Regions from separate parts of the Laedolimicola intestinihominis genome, predicted to be linked through region 1. Evidence: predicted binding sites of a transcription regulator. Region 1 holds the regulator's gene; the other holds the start of a gene.
What was found. The regulator HrcA, encoded in region 1, represses chaperone genes, less so after heat shock. The targets are predictions, from matches to a motif close to TGTTAGCACTCNNNNNNNNNGAGTGCTAACA.

Region 1 (3,392 bases):
ATATAACGGTTGGAGAGGGTAGCGGCAGCTACGAGGGCGGCGTCCGTAATCTTCACCCCATGGAACACTTCATACCGATCCTTCAGACCACGCAGAATGGAAATGGTATCCTCCACCGTCGGCTCGTCAACCATAACCGGTTGGAAACGACGCTCCAGCGCAGGATCCTTTTCAATGTACTGACGGTACTCATCCAGAGTGGTGGCGCCGATACAGTGCAGCTCGCCACGGGCCAGCATAGGCTTCAGCATATTGCCGGCGTCCATAGCTCCGTCGGTCTTGCCTGCGCCCACAATCAGGTGCAGCTCATCGATGAAGAGGATGATCTTGCCCTCGCTCTTCCGGACCTCCTCCAGAACGGCTTTCAGACGCTCCTCAAATTCGCCGCGGTACTTGGCGCCGGCCACCAGCGCGCCCATATCCAGGGAAAATACCTTCTTGTCCTTTAGACCCTCCGGTACATCGCCCCGCACGATACGCTGTGCCAAACCCTCCACAACGGCGGTCTTGCCGACGCCGGGTTCACCGATTAAAACCGGGTTATTCTTGGTCTTACGGGACAGAATCCGAATCACATTCCGGATCTCCGCGTCACGACCGATGACCGGGTCAAGCTTCTGCTCCCGTGCCTTTTCCACCAGGTCAGAACCATATTTACTTAAAGTATCATAGGTAGCCTCCGGATTGTCACTGGTTACACGCTGGTTGCCTCTCACAGAGGACAGCGCCTGCAGAAAACGATCCCTGGTAATGCCGTATTCCCGGAACAGCTCCTTTACAGAAGGACTGGGGTCATTTAACATGGCCAGAAACAGATGCTCTACAGAGACGTACTCATCGCCCATCTGCTTTGCCACATCCTCAGCGCTGATCAGTACCTTATTTAAATACTGACCGATATAGGGCTGTCCGCCGGAAACCTTTACTCTCTTATTTAATGCCTGTTCCACGCCATTCAGAAACAGATTCTGGTCGATGCCCATCTTCGCGACAAGCTTCAAGATCAGACTGTCCTCCTGACGGAGCAGACTCATCAGAAGATGTTCCTGTTCAATCTCCTGATTGCCATACTCATAGGCCAGCTTTTCCAGTTCGTTTACAGCTTGAATGGATTTCTGTGTAAATTTGCTGATGTTCATAAATCTGACTCCTTTCTTCTTCTAAGTTATATTGGTAAAATATGTTGTTAAAATAATAAAATATAAAAAAGAAAGTCCCGGCATCAAATACATTTCCATATCTGATACAGGGCCTTTTTCTTTTTCTGTACCCATTTATAACACTGCTGAAAGAAAAGATCAAGTACTTTTTTGAAAATAATTTATAAAAAATCTATAAAGTGTCAGACTACTTAATTATATAGTGCAAAACGGGGGAGTGAGGGTAAGCCCGCCCCGGTTCCTTTTCTCTCCGTCCGTTTTTCTTACCTTATATAAAGGAAAGCAAAAAAGATTTCTAAAAAAACTATAAACCCGCTTGACAAACCAAAATCATAGTGCTATCTTAATGTTAGCACTCGAGAGGGCAGAGTGCTAATAGATAAAAGCAACAAAGAAATGAAAAGAAACCAGTAAAGAAGAGGTGAACGAAATGGAACTGGATGAGAGAAAACAGAAAATCCTTCAGGCAATCATCCGTAACTATATGGAGACGGGCGAGCCGGTAGGTTCCAGAACCATTTCCAAATACTCAGATTTGAATCTGAGCTCCGCGACGATTCGAAATGAAATGTCAGACCTGGAGGAGATGGGTTACATCGTGCAGCCCCATACCTCAGCCGGACGAATTCCTTCTGATAAAGGATACCGCTTATACGTGGATCGTATTCTGGAAGAGAAGAATCACGAGGTACAGGAGCTGAAAGACCTGATGATTGAGCGAACCGATAAGATGGAGCAGGTATTGAAGCAGGTTGTGAAGGTCCTGGCTGCCAATACCAATTATGCTACCATGGTATCGGCCCCCACTTATCACAGGAACAAGCTGAAGTTCATCCAGCTCTCCAAAGTCAACGCGACGCAGATCCTTACAGTTATTATGATAGAAGGAAACATTGTCCGCAACAAAGTCATCGACGTGACCGAGGAGCTCGACCAGGAGACAGTCCTGAAGCTGAATATCCTGTTGAACAGTGTACTGAACGGCCTGTCCATTGAGGAAATTAATCTGGCGATGATTCAGAATCTGAAAGAGCAGGCAGGTATCCACAGCGAGCTGGTGGGCAGCGTCATTGATGCGGTGGCAGAAGTCATCCACTCCGAGGACGAGGTAGAGATATATACCTCAGGAGCGACCAACATCTTCCGCTATCCGGAGCTTTCCGATAACGGCAAAGCAAGCGAGCTGATCAGCACCTTCGAGGAAAAGCAGCAGCTGTCTGACCTGGTAAATCAGACACTGGAGAACAGTGACAGCAAAGGCATCCAGGTTTACATCGGACAGGAGACACCCATACAGTCCATGAAGGACTGCAGTGTAGTCACTGCTACTTACGAATTGGGCGAGGGCTTGCAGGGAACCATCGGAATCATCGGTCCCAAGCGAATGGATTACGAGAATGTATTGAAGACGCTGAAGACCCTGACTGAGCAGCTGGACGAGATTTACAATAGAAATAAGAAATAGAAAGGGGCAAGAACCCGTGGAACAGGAAATCAAAAACGAAGAGCTTCAGAATGAAGAAGCAAAGGAAGAAGAAACTGTGAAAGCAGAAGAAGCTTCCGAAGAAAAAGAAAGCACCGGCGGCGAGAAACCGGAGGAGACAGAAGCCGGAGAGGAGCCGGAGATGCTGAAGAAGAAAAAGAAAAAAGACAAGATGGAAGAGAAAATCGAGGAGCTTGAGGATCGCGTAAAGCGCCAGATGGCCGAATTCGATAACTTCCGAAAGAGAACCGAGAAGGAGAAGTCCCACATGTATGAAGTGGGAGCCCGGGATGTCATCGAGAAAATCCTTCCGGTGGTAGACAATTTTGAACGCGGTCTTGCATCTGTACCTGAGGATCAGAAAGAAAATCCGGTCATCGTAGGTATGGATAAGATATACAGCCAGCTGATGACCACTCTGACCGATCTGGGTGTAGAACCCATCGAGGCAGTGGGCGGGGAGTTTGACCCGAATTACCACAACGCAGTGATGCACGTGGAGGATGAAGAGCTTGGCGAAAATGTAGTAGCCGAGGAATTCCAGAAGGGTTACATGTACAAGGATACGGTAATCCGTCACAGCATGGTAAAAGTCGCAAACTAAGAAATTACATTTTACAATCAGAATACATTGAGGAGGTCTCTATTATGAGCAAGATTATTGGTATCGACTTAGGAACAACAAACAGCTGCGTAGCAGTTATGGAGGGTGGTAAGCCCGTAGTAGTAGCAAATACAGAGGGAGCAAG
Region 2 (3,392 bases), on a different contig from region 1:
TTTCAGTCAGGGAATCGGTGGTCTCCTTCAGCTCTGCCTCGTCGGTGGCTTCCACGAAGTCCTCGGTCAGATCTGCGTCGATCCGCTGGAACTTGATCTTGTCATTCTTCATTTCCAGATGGGAAATGAAGGGAGCGTCGATATTGTGCTTCAGGATGACAGCGTTCTTGCCTTCCTCGCGGAAGAGATTGATATACTGGCTCTGCTGTACCTCGTCGGTTACGTAGAAGATGGTCGTCTTTTCCGGCTCCTTCTCCTCGGTATCCTCCTGCTTGTCGTCCGGGTTTTCCACCACGTCCACATCGGCGGCCTCCTCCTCCGGAACCAGATCCTTCAGAGTCTGATACTTGCCGTCCAGATCCTTGAACAGGATATAATCGCTCATCTTGTCACAGAACTTCTCATCCTTCAGGCAGCCGAATTTGATAAACGGGCTGATGTCGTCCCAGTACTTCTCATAGGTTTCCCGATCGGTCTTGCACATACCGGTCAGCTTGTCTGCTACCTTCTTGGAGATGTAATCGGAAATCTTCTTTACAAAGCCGTCGTTCTGCAGGGCGCTTCGTGATACGTTCAGCGGCAGATCCGGGCAGTCGATGACGCCCTTTAAGAGCATCAGGAATTCCGGAATGACTTCCTTGATATTATCTGCGATAAATACCTGGTTGTTGTACAGCTTGATGGTTCCCTCGATGGAATCATACTCCGTATTGATCTTCGGGAAGTACAGGATACCCTTCAGGTTAAAGGGATAATCCATGTTCAGGTGAATCCAGAACAGAGGCTCCTTGTAATCCTGGAACACCTTGCGGTAAAAGGCCTTGTATTCCTCGTCAGAGCACTCATTGGGGTGTTTGGTCCACAGCGGGTGGATATCGCTTAAGGAAACGGGACGCTTGTTGATTTTGACCCGATCCCGGGCCGGGGATACCTCTTTGGTCTCTTTGGTGCCGTCCTCTTTTTCGATCTCCTCCGTCTTGGCGTCCTCATGGATATGCTCGACCACCACGTCGTCTTCGCGTAACTCGGACTCGTCGATGGTTTCGTATTCCTGTTCCGCATTTGCCTTCTCCAGGAAAATCTCTACAGGCATGAAGGAGCAGTACTTACTGATAACCTCCCGGGCGCGGTATTCATTGGCGAACTCCAGGCAGTCCTCATTGAGGAACAGGGTAATCTCTGTACCGATCTCTGTGCGGGTTCCCTCAGACATATCGTATTCGGTACCGCCATCGCACTCCCAGTGAACGGCTTTCGCGCCATCCTTATAGGAAAGGGTGTCGATGTGAACCTCGTCTGCTACCATGAATGCGGAGTAGAAGCCCAGTCCGAAATGACCGATGATCTGGTCGTCATTGGCCTTATCCTTGTACTTCTCCAGGAAATCAGCCGCTCCGGAAAATGCGATCTGGTTGATGTATTCCTCGACTTCTTCTGCGGTCATACCAAGTCCGGTATCGATGAATTTCAGAGTTTTCTCTTCCGGGTTCACAATCACGCGGACGCTGTCCTTGTGGCCTTCCGGATAGTTGTATTCACCAATCAGGGCAAGCTTATGAAGCTTCGTAATCGCGTCGCAGCCGTTGGAAATCAGCTCGCGGAAGAAGATATCGTGGTCGGAATAGAGCCACTTCTTGATAATCGGGAAAATATTTTCGCTGTTAATGGAAAGACTTCCATGTGTATTTGCCATTTTCGTTCACTCCTTTAAGTAGGTATGTTTCGTAACTGATAAATATTGTAACGCGGCGGAATGGAAAAGTCAATAGAAAATCAGCACTCTAATCAGGCGAGTGCTAACAAAATTTCCGTAAAGTTTATAAAAATTCTATAAACAGGGAAAAGAAGATCTGGTATAATAAAACATATATGAGCGAGGGAGATACAAAGGATGAAAGAGTGGAAGAAAAGCAGATGGCTGATGCCGCTGCTGTTGATTTTAGCGGGCATTCTTCTGGAAATATTCGTATTTAATTTCCGACATTGGGAAGCATATCTGTGGAAGGACGAGCATAGGAATTTTGAGGAGCAGATACTGGGCGAAGGCCTGGAGCAGGTGAATGATAGCCTGTATCGTGTTACAGCGGAGAATGGAGAGGAGACATCCTGTATCGAACTGCTCAATATACAGCAGAAGCTTTACAATATTCAGATTGATATGCGTGTGGAAAATCCGGTTTCACCGGAAGACCGGGCTGTCAGTGTTCAGGTGAAGGCGTCGGACGAGGCCAATGAAAAATATTTTCGTCTGCCGGAACGTAAGATCGTAAATGGTGTGGAAAAAAGCCAGTATATGCGGCTGCATCTGAGCGGAAGCTCCCCGGAAATGCTGATTATCATTCACGCGTCCAAAGGACAGCTCATTCGGATTTCCGACATCAGCGGCAATGTGTCCGTGCCGTTTTTCTACTCTCTGGCGCGGCTGCTGGCTGTATGGGGGCTGCTTATCGCTGGCTGGTATCTGCGCCCGTCTTCGGAGGTTCACCGGAAAAAATATGTGGAATGCGGCTATAAGGGCGTTCTTTTTGCGGCAGTGCTTCTCGGACTGGAATTCGCGGCGGCCTTTGCGGTGCAGCAGGAGAATCTGACGGCGGTGGAGCAGGCGCCCACCATGACCTGGATGACCCAGTACCAGCTGCTGGCCCATTCCCTGGCGAAGGGCGAGACACGGCTTGAAATAGAGCCGGGTGAGACATTAAAATCCCTGGAGAACCCTTACGATTACCGGATGCGGAGCGCGGTGATGGAAAATGCGGATGAGAGCTATATGTGGGATACCGCTTATTACAGGGAACATTATTACGTCTATTTTGGAGTCGTACCGGAGCTTCTGTTTTTCCTGCCCTGTTATCTGCTCACAGGCGCGGATTTTTCGACGCTTACGGCAGTTTGGCTGTCCTGCAGCCTGTTTATGGCCGGTGTATTTGTATTACTTGGAGAAATTGTAAAAAATTGGTATCGCAATACGTCCTATTCGGTCTGGCTGCTTTTGAGCCTTTTGATTGCCAATGGCAGCGGTGTCTGGAGCTTTTACCGATATCCCACCTTCTATGACATCCCATTGATGCTGGGCATGGCCTGCGGCGTCTGGGGACTGGCTTTCTGGATGAAATCGCTGAAAGGGGAACGGGTCAATCGGTTGGAAATGGCGGCAGGTTCTTTTCTGATTGCGCTAATTGCGGGCTGCAGACCCCAGCTGGTGCTGGTGAGCGCGCTGGCGCTGCCGCTGTACGGAACTGCGATTCGACAGGGAAAGGTTCTGAAAGAAAAGAAGGTATTAGATTTATTTGCCTTTGCGTTTCCGGTGCTTCTGGTGGCGGCGGGCCTGATGTATTACAATCAGATTCGCTTCGGCAGCGTCACGGATTTCGGAGCCGCCTACAATCTCACCC

Region 2: the regulator HrcA is predicted to act here: its motif matches at 1,772-1,802, upstream of htpG (molecular chaperone HtpG).

What each region holds. Positions count from the first base shown of each region.
Region 1 covers NZ_JBBMFE010000012.1:34,964-38,355, forward strand. Annotated here, with positions in the region: gene clpB (ATP-dependent chaperone ClpB) at 1-1,139, opposite strand, end outside; gene hrcA (heat-inducible transcriptional repressor HrcA) at 1,591-2,625, shown strand; gene grpE (nucleotide exchange factor GrpE) at 2,642-3,247, shown strand; gene dnaK (molecular chaperone DnaK) at 3,292-3,392, shown strand, end outside.
Region 2 covers NZ_JBBMFE010000021.1:18,604-21,995, forward strand. Annotated here, with positions in the region: gene htpG (molecular chaperone HtpG) at 1-1,693, opposite strand, end outside; gene WMO29_RS15890 (hypothetical protein) at 1,892-3,392, shown strand, end outside.